Regions from separate parts of the Kribbella sp. NPDC003557 genome, predicted to be linked through region 1. Evidence: riboswitches for the same ligand, from Rfam matches in the RefSeq annotation. Region 1 holds a riboswitch; each other region holds the start of a gene.
The links. A riboswitch is a leader RNA that binds a small molecule or an ion and turns the genes downstream of it on or off. The one in region 1 is predicted to bind ZMP and ZTP.

Region 1 (7,127 bases):
CTCGAAGGGCAGGAAGTGCGCGGACCACATCTGGTGCTGGCCGACGCCCGCGGTGTAGACGGCGTCCGGTCCGGCGATCTCGCCGATCCGCTTGATCACGTGCTGCGGCGACAGCGTGCCGTCCTCGGGCTCGTCGTACCCGAGCGGGTAGCGCGCGCGGACCGCGTCCAGCTGCTTGCGCCAGGCGTCGTACGACGGGGTGCGGCCGGTGTTCGCGATCTCGGTGCGCAGCGCCGCGATCAGGTCGGTGATGACCTCCTTGCAGTCACCCACGATCGGCACGTCGGCGGCCCGGTTCTTGCCGATCTCGGCCGGGTCGATGTCGGCGTGGATGACCTTCGCCTCCGGGGCGAACGAGTCGAGCCGGCCGGTGACGCGGTCGTCGAACCGGGCGCCCAGGCAGATCAGCAGGTCGGACCGCTGCAGCGCGCCGACGGCGGACACCGAGCCGTGCATCCCGGGCATCCCGAAGTGCAGCTCGTGGGTGTCCGGCAGGGCGCCGCGGGCCATCAGCGTGGTGACGACGGGGATGCCGAGCAGCTCGGCGAGGTCCTTGAGCTCGACACTGGCCTGCGCGCGGATCACGCCGCCGCCGACGTACAGCACGGGCTTCTCGGCCGCGGCGATCAGGCGGGCCGCCTCCCGCACCTGCTTCGGGTGCGGGCGGGTCACCGGCCGGTAGCCGGGCAGCGACAGCTCGGTCGGCCACTGGAAGTCGACGCCCTTGGTCTGCATCGCGTCCTTGGTCACGTCGACCAGCACCGGGCCGGGCCGGCCGGTGGAGGCGATGTGGAAGGCCTCGGCGATCGTGGTGGCGATCTCGTCCGGGTCGTTGACCAGGAAGTTGTGCTTGGTGATCGGCATCGTGATGCCGCGGATGTCGGCCTCCTGGAAGGCGTCCGTGCCGATCGCGGCGCTCGCGACCTGACCGGTGATCGCCACCAGCGGCACCGAGTCCATGTACGCGTCGGCGATCGGGGTCACCAGGTTCGTGGCGCCCGGCCCGGAGGTGGCCATGCAGACGCCGACCTTGCCGGACGCCGCGGCGTACCCCTGGGCGGCGTGGCCGGCGCCCTGCTCGTGACGTACCAGGATGTGGCGGATCTGGGTCGAGTCGAGCATCGGGTCGTACGCCGGGAGGATCGCGCCGCCCGGGATGCCGAAGACGGTGTCGACCCCGGCATGTTCCAGTGCGCGGATCAGAGCCTGTGCCCCGGTCAGCTGCTCACTCATGAGTGCCTTCCCTCAGTCAGTCACGCTGTTTTGCCTAAAAAAGCTGCACTGCTCGCGACCGATCCATCCTCGCTTGTGGCCGTTGTCACTGCGCTTCCGGGTCACGGATAGTCGCATTGGCAACAAAAAACCCCTTCCGCCGGGTTGGCTGAAGGGGCGCGCTCGACTCAGTGGTCGCGTCAGTCGGCGCGCCGCACAAGTACGAGGAGAATCGATCGCATGTAGGCATTATTCGCCGACACCCGGCGACCGGGTCAAGTTGGACCCGCCCACGTCCCAGTATCTGGGACGGCCGTCTTACGAACAGCGTGTCGGTAACTTGATGCCGCCGCAATGGCTCTGTGAGGTAAATCAGTCACATACTGAGGATGCGCGCACGAAGGTTTCCACCGCCCCCTCTCCAGATCGGAGTGACCCATGCGCCTCTCGGTACGACTGCTCGTGGCGGCAGTTCTCGTCGCCCTCTGCGGATCACTGTCGCTGACCGCCACCGCGGCCGACACCCGGACGACCATCGTGAACGCCGCCAACGGCGAGATCGGCCAGCAGGAGACGCCGCCGGGCAGCAACTGCAATCCGTACGGACCGTGCGAGGCCTGGTGCGCGCACTTCGCCACCTGGACCTGGCGGCAGGCCGGCATCGACATCCCCAACTACGGCTTCACCGGCGACATCTACACGTGGGGCCAGGGCAAGAGCCGCACCCACGACGGCGACACCGGGATGCAGCCGGGCGACATCGTGCTCTACGGCACCGGTCCCGACAACACCGACACCAGCGTGCACACCGGCGTGGTCGTTGCCGTCGGCACCGACGGGAGGATCACCACGGTCGAGGGCAACTCGGACAACGAGGTGCGCAAGCACGGGCCGTTCGATCCGCAGCACGCCGAGAGCGCCGGTCGCCCCGCCGACATCTACGCCTGGGTGTCCGCGGTCTGATCCCCTGATCGAGCCGGTGCGGAACTCGTCCCCCGCACCGGCTCCCCAACTGCCTGGTCCGCGGCAGGACCTAGCATGCGAAAGGTGACTGACGATCCGTACGGCGACGAGCAGCTGGTGCATCTCTACGACCTGGACAACCCGCCCGGCGACGACCACGCGTACTACCGGGCGCTGGCCGAGGGTGCGACGAAGGTCATCGACTTCGGCTGCGGCACCGGCATGCTGACCCGCTCCCTGGCCACACCGGGCCGGGCGGTGATCGGCATCGACCCGAGCCCGACGATGCTCGGCTACGCGCGCCGGCAGCCGGGCGCCGACGCGGTCACCTGGATCGACGGCGACCACCGGGTGGTGGAGCCCGCGGGCGACGCCGATCTCGTCGTCAGCAGCGGCAACACGATGATGCACGTCGCGGACCACCGGGCCGCGGCGACCGCCCTCGCCGCCGCGCTGCGTCCCGGCGGGATGTTCGCGTTCGAGTCGCGCAACCCGGCGGCCCGCGCGTGGGCGCAGTGGACCAGCGAGGCGACGTACGGCGAACGCGACACGGCGTTCGGACATCTGAAGGAATGGCTCGAGCTGATCGAGATCGCCGGCGGGCGGGTGGTGTTCGACGCGCACAACGTGTTCCCGGACGGCCACGACGCGGTCTACCGCAACGTCTTGTACTTCCGGTCGGCCGAGGAGATCACGACCGACCTGCTGCAGGCCGGATTCACCGACGTGACGATCGACAGCGGGTGGCACGGGCAGCCGCTCACCGCGGACGCGGCGCTGCTGGTCGTCCGGGCCACGAAGTAGTCTGGCCGTACCGCGACTGGCGAGGGTGGATCACCACCAGGGAGCGAAAGTACAGGGCGTCGTCCGCCTGGGCGCCTCCGATCGACTCGGAGGTCCCGATGCGCCTGCGGTACGGAACGAACCCTCATCAGACGGCGACGCTCGAGCACCCGCCGTTCACGGTCGTCGCCGGCGAACCGTCGTACATCAACATCCTCGACGCCCTGACCGGCTGGCAACTGGTGCGGGAGGCCGCGCACACGCTCGGAAAGCCGGCCGCTGCGTCGTACAAGCACGTCTCCCCCGCCGGCGCAGCCATCGGCGAGACGGCGGCGGAGGCATACACCCGGGCCCGCGACGCCGACCCGAAGTCGTCGTACGGCGACTTCGTGGCGGTCTCGCATCCGGTCGACCTCGAGCTGGCCGCGGTGCTGAAACGGGTCGTGTCGGACGGGATCATCGCGCCCGGGTACGACGAGGGCGTCGTCGAGATCCTGGCCGCGAAGAAGCGCGGGACCTACCTCGTGCTGGAGGTCGACCCGGCTTTCGAACCGCCCGCGGAGGAGGTCCGCGAGCTGTTCGGGGTCCGGCTGTCGCAGACGCGCGACGCACGGCCGTTGACCCGGGACCTGCTGGCCGACGAGGTGCCGGACGCCGCCGCGCGTGATCTGCTGCTGGGCATGATCGTCGCCCGGTACACCCAGTCCAACACCGTCGTGTTCGTGAAGGACGGGATGACGATCGGGGTCGGCGCCGGGCAGCAGTCACGGGTGGACTGCACCCGCCTCGCCGGCGAGAAGGCGACGCTGTGGTGGGCCCGCCACTCGGCCGATCCGCTGACCGGCGTGTCGATGGTCTCCGACGGCGCGTTGCCGTTCACCGACAACGTGGTGGAGGCCCAGCGCTACGGCGTCGCGCAGATCGCCGAGCCGGCCGGTTCGATCCGCTCACCCGAGGTCGCGGCAGCCTGTACGGCGGCCGGGATCACCTGGTCCCCGACCGGCGTACGGCTGTTCCGCCATTGATCACGGCACTGATCAGGGGGCCGAGCCGACCTTCTCCCTGGGGGCCGGGGGTGCCGGCGGCGGCCCGCCCTCGAGCTGGATGTCGGGCACGATGCGGTCCAGCCAGCGCGGCAGCCACCAGGCCCGCGGGCCGAGCAGTGTCATCACGGACGGGACCAGGATCATCCTGACGATGCTGGCGTCGATCAGGACGGCCACGGCCATGCCGACCGCCAGCATCTTCACCGTCGGGTCGTCGTCCAGGACGAAGCTCAGGAAGACCACGACCATGATCGCGGCCGCGGTGGTGATCACCCGCGCCGTCGCGCCGATCCCGATCGCCACCGCGCGGTGGCTGTCCCGGGTCGCGATCCAGGCCTCGTGCACCCGGGACAGCAGGAACACCTCGTAGTCCATCGACAGCCCGAACACGATCGCGAACATCAGCATCGGCACGAACGACGGGATCGGCACCTTCTCGTCGATGCCGACCAGCGACGATCCCCAGCCCCACTGGAAGACCGCGACGATCACCCCGTACGCGGCCCCGACCGACAACAGGTTGAGGATCGCGGCCTTCACCCCGATCAGCAGCGAGCGGAACGCGACCGTCAGCAGCACGAACGCGAGCAGCACCACGGCCCCGATCAGCCACGGCATCCGGCCGCCCACCTTCTCGGTGAAGTCGACGTACCCGGCGGTGGTGCCGACGACGTACGTCGGTTCCTTCTGGGCGGGCAGCACGTCGTCGCGGATCCGGCTGATCAGGTCCTCGGTCTCGGCCGACGACGGCGACGTGGTCGGGACGACGTTGATGATCGCGGTCGTCCCGGCGCTGTTCGTGGTCGGCTGCTGGACGGCGGCCACGCCCGGGGTCGTCTGCAGCGTCGACGCGAGCCCGCTGAGCACCGACTGCTTGTCGGCCGGACTCACCGACTCGAGCTGGACGACGACCGTCAGCGGACCGTTGGCCCCCGGACCGAAGCCCTGCGCGATCAGGTCGTACGCCTTGCGGCTGGAGTCCTCGGCCGGGTCGGTACCGGCGTCGAGCTGGCCGAGGTTCATCGACAGCAGCGGGATCGCCAGCACGAGCAGCACCACCGTGGCGGCGATGCCCCACGGCCAGGGCCGGGCGCTCACCATGCGCCCCCAGCGCGCGAACGCGCTCTGCTCGTGTTTGGCGTCCCGGCGTTCGTGTTCCTCCGCGCGGTGCTCGGCGATCGCCGACTCGTCCGCGAGACCGGCCTCGAGCTCGCGTTCCTCGGCGAGGTGATGCCGGTCCTTGCGGTTCAGGACCATCAGCTTCGCGAGTCCCAGCAGGGCGGGGATCAGCGTCAGCGCGGCCAGCACCGTGACGGCGACCACGATCGCCGACGACAGCCCGAGCGCGCCGACGAACGGTACGCCGGATACGTACAGGCCGAGGATCGCGATCACGACCGTCCCGCCCGCGACCAGGATCGCCGCACCGGAGGTGGACGCGGCCCGTCCCGCCGACTCGCCCACGCTCATCCCGTCGTCCAGCTGCTCACGATGGCGTGACACCAGGAAGAGTCCGTAGTCGATCGCGACCCCGAGGCCGAGCAACGTCGCGACCGTCGGCGCGGACACCGGGAACTGCTTCACGGCCGCCAGCAGGCCGAGGATCGCCAGTCCGCCGCCGACGCTGAAGACCGCCGCCAGCAGCGGGAGTCCGGCCGCGACGATCGACCGGAACATCAGGAACAGCAGTACCAGCGCGAGTCCGAGGCCGATCGCCTCCGACAACAGGTCGTCGGCCTGTTTCCCGATCTGCCCGGCGCCGCCGCCGTACTCGACCTGGAGGCCGGCCGCGCGGGCCGGCCCGACCGCCGCGTCGAGCTTGTCCAGGTACGAACTGTCGAGCGAGGCCGGGACCACCGAGAACGAGACCGGCGCGTTCACGATGCTGCCGTCCTTGGAGATGTACGCCGCCTGCGAGGTCGCCAGCGGGTCCACGGCGCTGACCACGTCGGGCAGTTCGGCGACCGCGTCCATCGACGACTTGACCTGCGCCGCGTGTTCGGCCACGGTGCCGGTCTTCGCGTGGAACACGATCGAGCCCGAGTAGCCGCCGGCGGTGCTGAAGTCCTTGTTCAGGATGTTCAAACCAGCGGATGACTCACTGCCCGGAACGGTGTAGTTGTTGACATAGGTGCCGCCGAACGCCGACTTGAGGCCGAACAGCCCGACGACGACCACCAGCCAGCCGGCGATCACGAACCAGTGGAAATGTGCCGCTCCGCGCCCGAGCCGGTGCAGAAACGCATGCATAGGGTGCCCCTCCCCCCGGGCACCCCCCAGCGACGGCCCGACCGTCGGCCCCCATCGGCGAATCTAGAACTGACCGGTCCGGGCCACAACCCCTCGGCGCGGACGGTCACGGACTGTTCTCAGTCGCTGGCGTTGAGCAGGTAGGAGCCCGAGGCAACGGCATTGCGGACCTCGGCGGCGGTTCGCTCCGCGTCGAGCCGGGTGGTGTCGAGTGCGTGCGGCTCCAACGGGCCGAGGTCCGCGAAGGCGCCGTGCAGACCGGTGAGTGCGTCGACGTCGGTCAGCTCGGGCTGCGGCCGGGCCTGCCCGCGCCGCAACGTCGTCCCGAGATCCGGGCGCAGGACGACGTACGACATCGTCCACGTGCCGGTCGCGGCCGCAGCCCGGAACGGTGGCAGGAACCACGGACCGATGACCCCGTCCACCACCACGTCGTACCCGCCGCGGGCATAGACGGCGACGGTCGCGACGATCGCGTCGACGACCACCTCGTTCTGGTGTTGCGCGCCGGGCAGGTACGGCGCGACGAACCCGGTGCGGATGCCGCGGTAGAACTCGTCGGTGGTCAGGTGCATGGTCGGCCGTGACGCGTCGGTCGCGACGAGGCGCGCCACGGTCGTCTTACCGGATCCGGACGGCCCGGTCAGCAGGAGGACGTTGCTCATGCCGCCCGACGCTAACCAAGCGGCGCCCGGAAGTGCAGTCTTTTGTTTTCGGGCGTCAGCCGCCCGCGACGCTGGGCAGGATCAGCAGCTCGTCGCCGTCGCTGAGCGGCGTCCGCACCCCGTCGAGATCGCGGATGTTGTCGTCGCCCAGGTAGATGTTGACGTGCCGGCGGATCGCGCCCCGCTCGTCGGTCAGCCGCCGGCGCAG
Region 2 (7,127 bases), on a different contig from region 1:
CGACCGCTACGGGAACCGGATCGACGAGGTCGACTTCCACCCGTCCTGGCACTGGCTGATGGAGCAGGCCGTCGGGTTCGGGCTGCAGGCCGCGCCCTGGACGGCCGAGCCGGGCGACCGCCCGGCGCCGCACCTGACCCGCGCCGCCGGGTTCTACCTGTGGTCGCAGGTCGAGCCGGGGCACGGCTGCCCGATCTCGATGACGTACGCCGCGGTGCCGGCGCTCAGGGCGGACGAGCAGCTCGCCAAGGAGTGGATCCCGCAGCTCGCGTCGACCGAGTACGACGTCCGGCGGCTGCCGGTCGGGGCGAAGCGCGGTGTGCTGGCCGGGATGGGCATGACCGAGAAGCAGGGCGGCTCCGACGTCCGGGCGAACCTCACCACCGCGACGCCGGCCGGGGACGTGTACCAGCTGAACGGGCACAAGTGGTTCTGCTCGGCGCCGCAGGTGGACGTGTTCCTGGTCCTGGCGCAGGCGCCGGACGGGCTGAGCTGCTTCGTCGTACCGCGGGTTCTTGCCGATGGCAACCGGAACCCGTTCGCGCTGCAGCGGTTGAAGGACAAGCTCGGGAACCGCTCGAACGCGTCGTCGGAGGTCGAGTTCCACGGCACCATCGGGTACCGGCTGGGTGACGAGGGCGCCGGGGTGCGGACGATCATCGAGATGGTGGCGGCGACGCGGCTGGACTGTGTGCTGGGGTCGGCCGCGCTGCAGCGGCGGGCGCTCGTGGAGGCCGTCTGGCACACGCGGCATCGGTCGGCGTTCGGTGGGTTGCTGGCGGACAAGCCCGCGATGCAGAACGTGCTCGCGGATCTCGCCATCGAGAGCGAGGCAGCAACGGCCCTGGGAATGCGGTTGGCGGCGGCCGTGGACGCTGCGACCGGCGGCGCCGCACAGCAGGCGGCCTTTCGGCGGATCGCTCTGCCGCTCGCGAAGTTCTGGGTGTGTAAGCGGACGCCGTTCATGGTGGCGGAGGCGCTCGAGTGTCTCGGCGGGAACGGGTACGTCGAGGAGTCGGGCTTGCCGCTGCTCTACCGGGAGTCGCCGCTGAACTCGATCTGGGAGGGGTCGGGGAACGTGAACGCCCTCGACGTCCTGCGGGCGCTGCGCAGGCCCGAGTCGCTCGACGCGTGGCTGACCGAGATGGCCGCCGTACAGGGTGCGGACCAGCGGCTGGACGCGGCGGTGAACGACGTACTGCAAGCGCTTGCTGACATCGAGAACGCCGAAGCCGGCGCGCGGCGGCTGGCCGCGCTGATGGCCCTGTGCCTGCAAGCCTCCCTGCTGATCCGGCACTCGACGCCCGAGGTCGCGGACGCGTTCGTGGCGTCCCGGCTGGCCAAGGACTGGGGTGGGGTGTTCGGCACGCTGCCGAGGACGACGCCGTTCCAGCAGATCGTCGACCGCGCGATAGGGTGACTATGCCTTTTCTTTAGGGCAGTCGCGACTGGCGCGCTAGGTGGAGAACCACCGGGGAGCGAAGAACGCGGGCACCGTGCGCCTGGGTGCCGGCGACCCACTGCAACCGCAGGAGAGACAACGATGACTCAACCTTTCGACGCCGCCGCCGCGTCGGCCGCGTACAACAACGCGCTGCAGGTGATCGCCGCGGTGGAGCCCACCATCGCCGGCGCCATCAGGGCCGAGCTGGCCGACCAGCGGTCCTCGCTGAAGCTGATCGCGAGTGAGAACTACGCCTCCCCCGCCACCTTGCTCACGATGGGCAACTGGCTGTCGGACAAGTACGCCGAGGGCACCATCGGGCACCGCTTCTACGCCGGCTGCCAGAACGTCGACACCGTCGAGCAGACCGCGGCCGACCACGCCCGGGCCCTGTTCGGCGCCCCGCACGCCTACGTCCAGCCGCACTCCGGCATCGACGCGAACCTGGTCGCGTTCTGGGCGATCCTGGCCCAGCGGATCGAGTCCCCGGCGCTGGCCGAGGCGGGCGCGAAGCACGTCAACGACCTGACCGAGGACGACTGGACCAAGCTCCGCAAGGCGCTCGGCGACCAGAAGATGCTCGGCATGTCGCTGGACGCGGGCGGTCACCTGACGCACGGCTTCCGGCCGAACATCTCCGGCAAGATGTTCAACCAGCACTCCTACGGCACCGACCCGGAGACCGGGCTGCTGGACTACGACGAGGTGGCCCGCAAGGCCCGCGAGTTCAAGCCGCTGATCCTGATCGCCGGCTACTCGGCGTACCCGCGGAAGGTGAACTTCGCGAAGATGCGCGAGATCGCCGACGAGGTCGGCGCGACCCTGATGGTCGACATGGCGCACTTCGCCGGCCTGGTCGCGGGCAAGGTGTTCACCGGCGACTTCGACCCGGTCCCGCACGCGCACGTCACGACGACCACGACCCACAAGTCGCTGCGCGGTCCGCGCGGCGGCATGGTCCTGTGCCAGCCGGAGTACGCCGATTCGGTCGACCGCGGCTGCCCGATGGTCCTCGGCGGTCCGCTCAGCCAGACGATGGCCGCGAAGGCCGTGGCGCTGGCCGAGGCGCGGCAGCCCTCGTTCCAGCAGTACGCGCAGGCCGTCGCCGACAACGCGGTCACGCTCGCCGAGGGTCTGATGAAGCGCGGCGTGAAGCTGGTCACCGACGGCACCGAGAACCACCTGGTCCTCCTCGACGTCTCGTCGTACGGCATCACCGGCCGGCAGGCCGAGTCGGCGCTGCTCGACGCGGGTATCGTCACCAACCGCAACGCGGTCCCGCGCGACCCGAACGGCGCCTGGTACACCTCCGGCGTCCGGATCGGTACGCCGGCGCTGACCACCCGCGGCTTCGGCGCCGACGAGTTCGACCGGGTCGCCGAGCTGATCGTCGACGTGCTGTCCGCGACGACGCCGACGACCACGTCCGCGGGCGCGCCGTCCAAGGCGAAGTACGTCCTGGCCGACGGCGTCGCCGACAAGACCAAGGCCGCCTCGGCCGAGATGCTCGACAAGTTCCCGCTGTACCCGGGCCTCGAGCTCAGCTGACACACGAAGCAGCGCCCGCTCCCCCGAAGGAGCGGGCGCTGTGTCTTGTGGTCAGGAGTCCTGCACTCCCATCAGCACGTCCTGCGAGGGCTTTGCGGCGCGCTTCGGCATCAGGACGGCCGCGAGGACGGCGCCGGCGACGGCGATGGCGGCGGAGACCCACATCGTGGTGTTCAGGCTGGTGAGGAAGGCGTCCCGCACGGTGTTCGCGAGGTCGGCTGACCCGGTCTTCGCGGCCACCGCGAGTCCGCCGCCGAGGCTCTTCTCGACCGCGTCCGCGGCCTGCGCCGGGAGACCCGTCGTGTCCACGTTGTTCCGGTAGACCGAGTTCAGGACTGTGCCCAGTACGGCGACCCCGACCGTGCCGCCGACCTGGCGGAACGCCTGCAGCAGGCCCGATCCGGTGCCGGCCCGCTCCGGGTCGAGGACGCCGAGCGCCGCGTTCATTGCCTGCGGCATCGAGCACCCGAGGCCGAACCCGACCACGGCGAACCAGATCGCGGTGTAGCCGTACCCGGTGCCGAGGTCGGTGAAGGCGCCGAGCACGAAGCCGACGGCCATGACCGCGAAACCGGTCATCACCACGAGCCGCGTGCCGGCGCGGGCCTCGACCGGTTCGGCCAGCTTGGCGCCGACCGTCATACCGCCGATGAACGGCAGCAGCTTCAGCCCGGTGTGCAGCGCGTCGGACCCGTTGATGCCCTGGAAGTACTGCGGCATCGTGAACAGCAACCCGAAGATCGCGAACACCGACACCGTCAGCAGCACGGCGCCGCCGGTGAAGACCCGCTCGCTGAACAGCCGCAGCTCGATCAGCGGCCCGGTCGCCCGCCGCTGCCAGAGCAGGAATCCGGCGATCAGCACGACGGCCAGCCCGAGGAAGACGACGGTCACGCTGTCACCCCAGGACGTCTCGCCGGCCTTGGTCACGCCGTACACCAGAGCGGCCAGACCCGCACTGGACAAGACGATGCCGGGCCAGTCGATGGCCGGACTGTTCGCGCTGCGGCTCTCCGGGACGAGCAGCGTGACGGCGAGCGCGGCGAGGAACGCGATCGGCACGTTGATGACGAAGATCCACTGCCAGCCGGCGTGGTCGAGCAGCAGGCCGCCGACGATCGGGCCGAGCGGCATGCCGATGCTGTTGGCGACGACGAAGAACCCGATCGCCTTCTTCCGCTCCTCGGCGGTGCGGAACAGCACGGTGATCAGCGACAGCGCGACCGGGACGATCATGGCCGCGCCGATCCCGAGGAAGGCGCGGGCGGCGATCAGCCGGCCGGCCGAGTCCGACAGCGCGCAGGCCACGGACGCCAGCCCGAACAGCGACAGCGCGATCGCGATGATCCTGCGCCGCCCGTACCGGTCGCCGAGCAGGCCGGCCGGCAGCAGCAGCGCGGCCAGCACCAGGTTGTAGCTGTTCGCCATCCACTGCAGCTGGCTGGTGGACGCGTCCAGGTCCTGGGCGAGCGTCGGCAGGGCGACGTTGAGCACGGTGGTGTCCAGGCCGAGCACGAGGACGGCGAGACACAGTGCGATGAGGACACCGAAACGCCGGGCGCCGGTGAGGGCCGGCTGAGAGGTGCCGATGGTCGAGGTCATGAAATTCAAAATATCAGAAGTCTGTGATAGTTGCGATAGATCAAATTACTGTAAGCTTCAACCATGGTGGAGGAACCCAGTCGGGAGGCAGTCAGTCAGTTCGTCGAGCGGTTCGCGGGCGTGCTGGCGAACAGCGGCGTACCGACGATGTCGGCGCGGGTGATGGGCGCGATGCTGGTGAGCCCGACCGGGACGATGACGGCGGCCGAGCTCGCCGAGTCGCTGAAGATCAGCCAGCCGGCGGTGTCCGGCGCCGTACGGCAGTTGCTGCAGGTGTCGTTCATCTCCCGCGAGCGGCTGCCGGGATCCCGCAAGGACCACTACCGGATCCGCGAGGACGTCTTCGCGGCGATCCTCGAGCGGCGCAACCTGGCCCTCAGCGAGTGGGAGTCGACCAGCCGCTCCGGCGCGTCCCTGTTCGGCGAGGACTCCCCCGTCGGCCGCCGCCTGACCGAGGCGGCCGACTTCTTCGCCTTCATCCACGCCGACATGGACCAGATGATCAAGAACTGGCGCTCGGAGCACCCACGCTGAATCAGTGCGCCGCGCAGATCGGGGGCGGCGGGAGGCTTGCCTGCAGGTGCCTGGCCGCGGCGAGCGCGACGGCGTCGGCGCCGTGGGGCGCGACGACCTGCATCCCGACCGGGAGCCCGCTCGACAGACCGGCCGGGACGCTCACCGCGGGGTGGCCGGTCACGTTGAACACCCAGCACGGATCGCCGGTGACGATGCTCTCCTCGTGCTGGTCGTAGCCGTGGGCAACGGTCAGCGTCGTCGGTGTGATCAGTACGTCGACCTCGGCGAACAGGCGGCCGAGCGCAGCGTTGTTGTGGTCACGGATCTCACGAGCACGGTCGGCAGCGGCGGCCTCCACGCCGCGGCCGTTGTCGAGCGCTGACAGGACCGGCCATGCCTCGTCCGTGGGCGCGAGCTCCAGCGGTACGGCGACGACCTCGACGTCCGCCGCGGCCAGGCGTTCACGGAGCACGTGGTCGACGCCTTCGTCTGCGGGACAGGCGCCGAGTGTGGAGAAGTACGCGACCCGCCACCGCCGCGCGGGCTCAATTGGTACGGGCCAGTGCGGCAGGGCAGACGGATCGAGATGGTGCGGGCCGCTGGCGATGCTCGTCGCGAGGATGACGTCGTCGAGATCCGCGCCGACCACGCCGGCCGTCGTCAGCCCGCCCGACCCGCGACCGCCCGACCCGCGACCGCCCGACCCACGCCCACCCGACCCACGCCCACCCGGCCGTGGGACCCGGCCGTATGTGCCCTTGAACCCGACGATCCCGCAGAACGATGCCGGGATCCGCAAGGATCCGCCGCTGTCCCCACCGGTCGCGATCGGTACGACGCCTGCCGCGACCGCCGCCGCTCCCCCGGCGGTCGAGCCACCGGGTGATCGCGCCGGATCCCAAGGATTCCGCGTGTACTCCTGCCCGTTCCACCCGAACGTCAGCGAGACGGCGCCCGGCCGGGCCCGCGTCGACCACCCGATCGGGATCGCTCCCGTCGCGATCAGGCGCTCCAGGATCGGCGACTCGGGCGGTGTCCGCGCCTTGATCAGGAACGGTACGCCCGCCAGCAATCCGGTCGGCTCCAACCGCTCCGCGGCACGCCGCGCCCCGTCCGCGTCAAGCGCCTCGAGGAAGTGCAACACCGGATCGAGCCGCCGAGCCGCCTCGAGAGCCCGCTCCACAACCTCCACCGCGCTGACGTCCCCGGACCGCACCGACGCCGCGATCTCCCGAGCCCGCCGGGGTAGGTGGTTCATCCGGCAACGAGCGTGTAGGCGAAGGCGAGACGGCGGTCCAGCCAGGCGGCCTTGATCGTGATCGACTTGGTTGCTTCGGACAACATGACGACGTCGTCGCCGGCGCGCCACTCCAGCACGCGTTCCTTGGTCGGCTGGTCACCGCCCTCGGCGCCGAAGCCGGTGAGCGCGTCGAGTACACCGGTGAACAGCCGCCCGGCGGCCTTCTCCGCGAGTTGCTTCGCGTCGCCGCTCAGCCACTCGGTCCGCCCGATCACCTCGACCTGACCGGGCTGCTCGATCCGCCAGTTCGGGCGAAGCAGCGGCCGGGTCGACGGGATCCGGGTGACGGTTCCAAGAGGGGCCGCCCCGGCGTCCTGAACGGTCCAGGTGTTGTCGCCCGACGGGACCGCCATGCAGAGCAGCTGCGTCAGCCCGGCGTCGAGGAACAGCGAGTGATCCGGCCCGACGTACGCGCACGCCGCGAGCACCCGCTCGTCCTTGCCACCCTGCGGGACCCGGATCGCCTTCGGTCCCCACCCGATCTTCTTGCGCTTGCGGGTGGCCGGCAGCTCGACCGTGCCGACGGTGAACTCACGGACGCTCTCCCAGCCGGACACCCGCGCGAGTTTACGTCAGCGATCGACGCGGGCCGCCGCCCACAGCACCAGCGCGGCGAACAATGCGGCGACCAGCACGCAGGCGACCGGAATGCTCGAGAAGCTGATCAGGGCGCCGAAGCCGGTCATCGCGACGGGCATCAGCGCCTCGTCCGACAGG
Region 3 (7,127 bases), on a different contig from region 1:
TTTCGTCGCCGGTACCGCGTAGGCTCAACTCCATGAGTGTTCGGCGGATCATGGGAACCGAGACCGAATTCGGGATCTCGGTTCCGGGCCAGCCCGGGGCCAACCCGATGCTGACCTCGAGCCAGGTGGTGAACGGCTACGCCCAGACGCAGCCGCTCGCGCGCAAGACCCGGTGGGACTTCGACGAGGAGCACCCACTGCGGGACGCGCGCGGCTTCGACCTGAGCCGGGAGGTGGCCGACTCCAGCCAGCTCACCGACGAGGAGACCGGCCTGGCGAACGTGATCCTCACCAACGGCGCGCGGCTCTACGTCGACCACGCCCACCCGGAGTACTCGGCCCCCGAGACGACGAACCCGCGCGACGCGGTGGTGTGGGACAAGGCCGGCGAGCTGGTGATCATGGAAGGCGCGCGGCAGGCCCGGCTGATCCCCGGTGCGCCGCAGCTGAACCTCTACAAGAACAACACCGACAACAAGGGCGCGTCGTACGGTTCGCACGAGAACTACCTGATGCGCCGCTCGACGCCGTTCGCGTCGATCGTGCGGCACCTGACGCCGTTCTTCGTGAGCCGCCAGGTGGTCACCGGCGCCGGCCGGGTCGGGATCGGCCAGGACGGCGCCGCGCACGGGTTTCAGATCAGCCAGCGGGCGGACTACTTCGAGGTCGAGGTCGGCCTGGAGACGACGCTGAAGCGGCCGATCATCAACACCCGCGACGAGCCGCACGCGAATCCGGACCGCTACCGCCGGCTGCACGTGATCATCGGCGACGCGAACCTGTCGGAGATCTCGACGTACCTGAAGGTCGGGACGACGTCGCTGGTGCTGGCGATGATCGAGGACGGCTGGCTGACCGACGACCTCGGCGTCGACCGGCCGGTGACCGCGCTGCACGAGGTCAGCCACGACCCGACCTGCACGCATCTGCTGACGCTCAAGGACGGCCGCAAGATCACCGCCGTCCAGCTCCAGACGGAGTATCTGGAGCAGGCCCGCAAGTATGTCGAGGACAAGTACGGCGACGACGCGGACCGGCAGACCAAGGACGTCCTGCACCGCTGGGAGCAGGTGCTCGACCAGCTCGCGACCGACCCGATGAAGCTGTCCGACCAGCTCGACTGGGTCGCGAAGTACAAACTGCTCCAGTCCTACCGGGATCGCGACGGCCTCGAGTGGGACGACTCCAAGCTGCACCTCGTCGATCTGCAGTACGCCGATCTCCGCCCGGACAAGGGCCTGTATTACAAGTTGGTGAAGTCGGGGCGGATGCAACGGCTCGTCACCGACGAGGAGATCCGGATGGCGGTCGCGCACCCGCCGACCGACACCCGGGCGTACTTCCGCGGCCGCTGCATGCAGCAGTACGCGCCGCAGGTCGCGGCCGCCTCCTGGGACTCGGTGATCTTCGATCTGCCGGGCAAGGAGTCGCTGCAGCGGATCCCGACCCTCGACCCGTTGCGGGGCACGAAAGCGCATGTCGGGGCACTTCTTGACCAATGCGACACCGCCAGTGACCTGGTTCGCACCATTACTGGGGGTGCGGCCGGGTAGGGTCGCTCTTGAGGGTCGGTTGGGCGGCCCTCCCAGCGGTTCTAGGAGGTGTTTGTCATGGCGAAGGACGGCGGTCAGCAGCACAAGCAGCCGAAGCGTTCGTCGACCGAGGAAGAGGTCGAGCAGGTCGAGGCGTCGGAGGACGTCCAGGAGCGGAAAGAGCGACTCGACGAGGATGTCGACTCGATCCTGGACGAGATCGACGAGGTGCTCGAGGAGAACGCCGAGGAGTTCGTCCGCGGTTTCGTGCAAAAGGGTGGGGAGTGAACCGCTCGATGACATCTGATGCCTCCGGCCGGCTGCCGGAAGCCTTCCTGACCCCGGGCGGCTCGTCGTTCATGGACTTCCTGGCCGGGCACGCGCCCGACCTGCTGCCCGGACGACGGTCGCTGGGCCAGGGTGACCTGTCCAGCGAAGTCCCGCACGGCACGACGATCGTGGCGGCCACCTTCCCCGGTGGCGTGATCATGGCCGGCGACCGGCGGGCCACGATGGGCAACATCATCGCCCAGCGTGACATCGAGAAGGTGTTCCCCGCCGACGAGTACTCGGCGGTCGCGTTCGCCGGCTCGGCCGGCTTCGGGATCGAGATGGTCCGGTTGTTCCAGGTCGAGCTGGAGCACTACGAGAAGCTCGAGGGCGCCACCCTGAGCCTCGACGGCAAGGCCAACCGGCTCAGCGCGCTGATCCGCGGCAACCTGCCGATGGCGATGCAGGGCCTCACCGTGGTGCCGCTGTTCGCGGGCTACGACGAGGACATCAAGGGCGGCCGGATCTTCTCCTACGACCCGACCGGCGGTCGTTACGAGGAGACCCACTTCCACAGCGTCGGCTCGGGCTCGCTGTTCGCCCGCGGCGCGCTGAAGAAGCTGTACCGCGAGGACCTGTCCGAGACCGACTGCGCGACGGTGGCGATCCAGTCCCTGATCGACGCGGCCGACGACGACTCGGCGACGGGCGGCCCGGACATGCTCCGGCGGATCTTCCCGGTGGTCGGCGTGGTCACCGCGGACGGTTACCGGCGGCTGCCGGAGGACGAGGTGGCGACGCTCGTCGACGCGGCCTGGAGCCAGCGGCACCAGCGCCCCGACGGCCCGGCCTCGGCGTCCCTGACCTGACCTTGACCCCGATCAACTGACGAGGACGACACCTTCGATGAGCGTTCCCTTCTACGTCTCGCCCGAGCAGCTGATGCGGGACCGGGCGGACTTCGCCCGCAAAGGCATCGCCAAGGGCCGCAGCGCGATCGCGCTGCAATATGCCGACGGCATCCTGTTCGTCGCGGAGAACCGGTCGCCCGCGCTGCACAAGGTGGCCGAGATCTACGACCGGATGGCTTTCGCCGCCGTCGGGCGCTACAACGAGTTCGAGAACCTGCGGATCGCCGGCGTCCGGCTCGCCGACATGCGGGGGTACTCCTACGACCGGCGCGACGTCACCGGCCGGGCGCTGGCCAACGCCTACGCCCAGACCCTCGGCGCGATCTTCTCCTCCGGCGGCGAGAAGCCGCTCGAGGTCGAGATCCTGGTCGCCGAGATCGGCACCAGCGCGGCCGAGGACCAGATCTACCGGCTCACGTACGACGGCTCCATCGCCGACGTCCGTGGGTACGCCGTGATGGGCGGCCCGGCCGACCAGGTCGCGGACTACGTCGGCGAGCACTACACCGAGGGCATCTCGCTGGCCGGCGCGCTCCGGCTCGCGGTGGACGCGCTCGGCCACGACGGCACCGAGGTCCGGGAGCTGACGCCGGACCAGCTCGAGGTCGCGGTCCTGGACCGCACCCGGTCCCAGGTGCGCAAGTTCAAGCGGATGTCCGAGGAGACGCTGGCCGGCATCCTGAGCGAGTCCCGTCCGGCCGAGGCGCCGACGGAGCCCGCCGAGGGCGAGGGCAAGTCCGAGGCGTCAGGGGAGTCGTCGACCGACGAAGCTCCGACCGCCCCGCCGGAGGACGACGCACCGGTCGCACCGCCGGAGGATCCCGACACCGACCGTCCCCTGTGACGGACCAGCTCGACGACGCAGCCGCCACCGACGAGGTGGCGGCTGCGCCGTCTGACGGCCGGTCGGCCGGCGCCGTCGCGGCGCCTCCGGGAGAGTTCCGGGATGGGGACCCCGGGCCGTGGGTGCTCGTGGGGGAGGAGCCTGGCTTCAACCGGTTCCTGAGTGTGAGCCTCCGGCGGTACCGGCTGCCGGACGGGCGCGAGGTCGACTGGGACGTCCTCGGCCCGAAGTCCGCCGACGGGATCACCGCAGGTGTGACCGTGCTGCCGTTGACACCCGAGGGCCGGATCGTCACGATCCGGATGTTCCGGGCCGGTCCCGATGCCGTGGTCACGAATCTGCCCGGCGGCCTGGTCGAGCCCGGCGAGGACGTCGCCCTCGCAGGTGCACGGGAGCTCGAGGAGGAGACCGGTTACACCTGCGAGACGCTCGACGTGGTCGGCTGGCAGTGGTCCGGCGCCTCCTCGACGTACCGCAAGTACGTCGCGATCGCACGGCTGCCGCCCGGACGGGAAGCAGCAGCTGGACGAGACCGAGGACTGTGTCCCGGTGGAGCTGACCGTGGACGCGTTCCGTGCCGAGCTGCGCACTCCGGGTGCGATGACTGGAATTGATGCCGCCTATCTGGCGTTGGACCACGCAGGCTTGCTCTAGCACATCTGCGGAGGACAACGATATGAGCGACTGGAACGCGAACGTCATCACGGAGTTCCGGACGAACGACGGCAAGGTCGGAGGCCAGTTCGAGGGCGCTCCGATGGTGCTGCTGCACCACTACGGCCGCAAGAGCGGACAGGAGTACGTCGCCCCGACGATGTACCTGGCCGACGAGACCGACCCGAGTGTCATCTACGTCTTCGCCAGCAAGGGCGGAGCCCCCACCAACCCGGAGTGGTACCGCAACCTCGTCGCGGCCGGTAAGGGCACCGTCGAGGTCGGCACCGAGACGTACGAGGTCGTCGTCAGCGAGGTGACCGGCGCCGAGCGCGACCGCATCTACGCCGAGCAGGCCCGACGCTACCCGGGCTTCGCCGACTACGAACGCAAGACCGCCGGGATCCGCACCATCCCGGTCCTCGCGCTGAAGCGCGCCTGAGCGCTCGGTATCCTGACAGCGGACCGCGACTGGCGCTGAGGTGGACGACCACCGGGGAACGGTCTGCCATCCGGCTTCGCCGCGCGCCTGGGCACCTTCGAACGCAGAGGAGTGCTTCAGATGACCGCTGATCTGATGATCGGGACCGATCTCGCGGCCGGGATGGTCGCCAAGGCCGCCGACCGCGCCCGCGTCGTGCAGGAGCAGTACGGCGTGCAGCCGTGCCTGGCGACCGTCCTGGTCGGTGACGACCCGGCGTCGGCGACCTACGTGCGGATGAAGCAGAACCGGTCGAAGAAGGCCGGGATCGCTTCGCGCAGCGTCGTGCTGCCGGCCGCGACGACCACCGAGGAACTCGTCGCGGAGATCACCAAACTGTCCGACGACCCGGCCGTGCACGGGATCCTGCTGCAGCATCCGGTGCCGGCACAGATCGACGAGCGGGCCGCCTTCGAGGCGATCGACCCGGCGAAGGACGTCGACGGCGTGACGATGCGCTCGTTCGCGGCGATGGCGTTCAATGACACCAGGGACCCCGGCTTCCGGTCCGCGACGCCCGGCGGGATCATGCGGCTGCTGGCGGCGTACGACGTACCGCTCGAAGGGGCGCACGCGGTCGTCATCGGCCGCAGCCCGATCCTCGGCAAGCCGGCCGGCATGTTGCTGCTGGCATCGAACGCGACCGTCACGTACGCGCACTCCCGGACCCGCGACCTGCCGGACCTGGTCCGGACCGCCGACGTCCTGATCGCGGCCGTCGGCAAGGCGGAGTTCGTCCGCGGCGACTGGCTGAAGCCGGGCGCGGTGGTGGTCGACGCCGGATACAACGAGGGCAACGTCGGCGACGTGCACTTCGCGGAGGCGGCCGAGGTCGCCCGGCTGATCACGCCGGTCCCGGGCGGGGTCGGGCCGATGACGATCGCCCTGCTGCTGGAGCAGACGGTCGACGCCGCCGAGGCGCAGCTGGGTTAGCGGTCGCAGCCGCCGTCCTTGTCCGGACGGGAGTGCGGCCGGGCGATGTCGTCGATGCCCTTGTAGGCGTACGGATCGGTGCCGGCGACCATCACGATGTCGCGGTAGTCGTGCTTGCCGACGTGGACGCCGTCCGGCACGGACTGCCAGGGCAGCAGCGACTCCGCGCTCATGTAGTGGTTGGCGAGCGCGCGGCGGAGTCCGTGCCGGCCGGTGTTCGGCAGTGATCGGTGCAAGAGGTAGCCGTTGAAGATCACCGCCGATCCTGCCGGTACTTCGACCGGTACGGCGTCGTCGTCGGAGTACGGGAAGTCGAACGCCTCCACCGTGCAGTCGAAGCGGAGGTCGTCCTGCTCCCGGTCGGGATAGATGACGCCGCGTTGATGCGAGCCGGGCAGCACCCAGAGGCAGCCGTTCTCCACCGTCGCGTCGTCGAGCGCGATCCAGGCGGCGGTCAGCGACCGGTCCCTGGTCGGGATGAAGAACTCGTCCTGGTGCCACGCCTGGCCCGGCTTGCCCTCGGGCTTGATGAACAGCATCGACTGCATCGCCTTCACGTTCGGCCCGATCAGAGCGGTGAGCGCCTCGACCACGCTGGGGGCGTGAAGTGCGGCAAGGGCCGCGTCGGACACCTTGTGCGGATGGTGGATGCACAAGAACCTGCGCAGGACATCGTCTGTGGGCTCGGCGTCTGTGGGTCGGGCGGCCGGAACGCCGCCGACGGCGCCGAGGTCACCGCGGCACAGTTGCTCGGCCGCGGTGTGGAGATCGGTCACCTGGCCGGGTGACAACGCCTGATCGAGGACGACGAAGCCGTCCCGGCGGTAGGACTCGATCAGCTCGTCGGTGACCGCGTCGAAGCGACGTACGCGGGTGGCAGAGGGCATGGGCGGGGCTCCGTCCGGTCCAGGTGTCGGTGTCCGGTTCACCGTCTCAGGGCCGATGGCCCCCGCCAATGTCGCGGCCGCGCGCTTTACTATCTGTTCGTGACCTCGGGACCACCGGCGATCAGCGTGAACTCCCTGGTCCAGATCGCGGATTACGCGCCCGGCGCGACCTACGGACCGCGCTGGTTGCCGAACTTCGAGCTGCTCTGGATCCTGCACGGATCGGCGCTCTGGCGGACCGAGGTGTACGACGACGCCGGCGTACGGCAGGCGACTGTCGAGCACGAGCTGCGCCCGGGGACGGTGGCGCTCGCCCGACGCGGACACCGGGACGCCTATATCTGGGACTGTGATCGCTGGTCGCGGCACGCCTATGTGCACTTCCAGATCGACGACTTCGGCGGGCTCGGCGATCCGGCCGGTTGGCCGTCGGTGCGGTCGATGTCCGATCCGGGTCTGCTCGAGGAGCTGTGCGCCTACGTGCTGGATCTGGCCGGTGCACCGTCGCCGGTCCGCGGACTGAGCGATCGGCTGGTGTCGACGATGCTGGAGGTCTTCGTCGGCGCTCCGCTCGGACCGACCCGTGCCGAGATGCCGGATGCCGTCCGGCGCATG

Region 2: it holds a riboswitch for ZMP and ZTP, as region 1 does, so the genes downstream of both, ABZW60_RS20945 (glycine hydroxymethyltransferase) here and ABZW60_RS32375 (5-aminoimidazole-4-carboxamide ribonucleotide transformylase) in region 1, are expected to answer to the same signal.
Region 3: it holds a riboswitch for ZMP and ZTP, as region 1 does, so the genes downstream of both, ABZW60_RS25230 (tetrahydrofolate dehydrogenase/cyclohydrolase catalytic domain-containing protein) here and ABZW60_RS32375 (5-aminoimidazole-4-carboxamide ribonucleotide transformylase) in region 1, are expected to answer to the same signal.

The regions. Positions count from the first base shown of each region.
Region 1 is NZ_JBEXMY010000008.1:181,432-188,558, reverse strand. Features, by position in the region: gene ABZW60_RS32390 (acetolactate synthase large subunit) at 1-1,233, opposite strand, end outside; gene ABZW60_RS32385 (CHAP domain-containing protein) at 1,651-2,175, shown strand; gene ABZW60_RS32380 (class I SAM-dependent methyltransferase) at 2,251-2,979, shown strand; ZMP/ZTP riboswitch at 2,985-3,059, shown strand; gene ABZW60_RS32375 (5-aminoimidazole-4-carboxamide ribonucleotide transformylase) at 3,078-3,983, shown strand; gene ABZW60_RS32370 (MMPL family transporter) at 3,996-6,254, opposite strand; gene ABZW60_RS32365 (AAA family ATPase) at 6,374-6,919, opposite strand; gene ABZW60_RS32360 (MoaD/ThiS family protein) at 6,975-7,127, opposite strand, start outside.
Region 2 is NZ_JBEXMY010000005.1:59,413-66,539, forward strand. Features, by position in the region: gene ABZW60_RS20940 (acyl-CoA dehydrogenase family protein) at 1-1,420, shown strand, start outside; ZMP/ZTP riboswitch at 1,435-1,515, shown strand; gene ABZW60_RS20945 (glycine hydroxymethyltransferase) at 1,544-2,992, shown strand; gene ABZW60_RS20950 (DHA2 family efflux MFS transporter permease subunit) at 3,044-4,594, opposite strand; gene ABZW60_RS20955 (MarR family transcriptional regulator) at 4,658-5,128, shown strand; gene ABZW60_RS20960 (amidase) at 5,130-6,368, opposite strand; gene ABZW60_RS20965 (hypothetical protein) at 6,365-6,967, opposite strand; gene ABZW60_RS20970 (MFS transporter) at 6,983-7,127, opposite strand, start outside.
Region 3 is NZ_JBEXMY010000006.1:111,602-118,728, forward strand. Features, by position in the region: gene dop (depupylase/deamidase Dop) at 33-1,553, shown strand; gene ABZW60_RS25205 (ubiquitin-like protein Pup) at 1,611-1,820, shown strand; gene prcB (proteasome subunit beta) at 1,829-2,671, shown strand; gene prcA (proteasome subunit alpha) at 2,709-3,557, shown strand; gene ABZW60_RS25220 (NUDIX hydrolase) at 3,554-4,171, shown strand; gene ABZW60_RS25225 (nitroreductase family deazaflavin-dependent oxidoreductase) at 4,234-4,653, shown strand; ZMP/ZTP riboswitch at 4,669-4,753, shown strand; gene ABZW60_RS25230 (tetrahydrofolate dehydrogenase/cyclohydrolase catalytic domain-containing protein) at 4,774-5,625, shown strand; gene ABZW60_RS25235 (phytanoyl-CoA dioxygenase family protein) at 5,622-6,512, opposite strand; gene ABZW60_RS25240 (helix-turn-helix domain-containing protein) at 6,612-7,127, shown strand, end outside.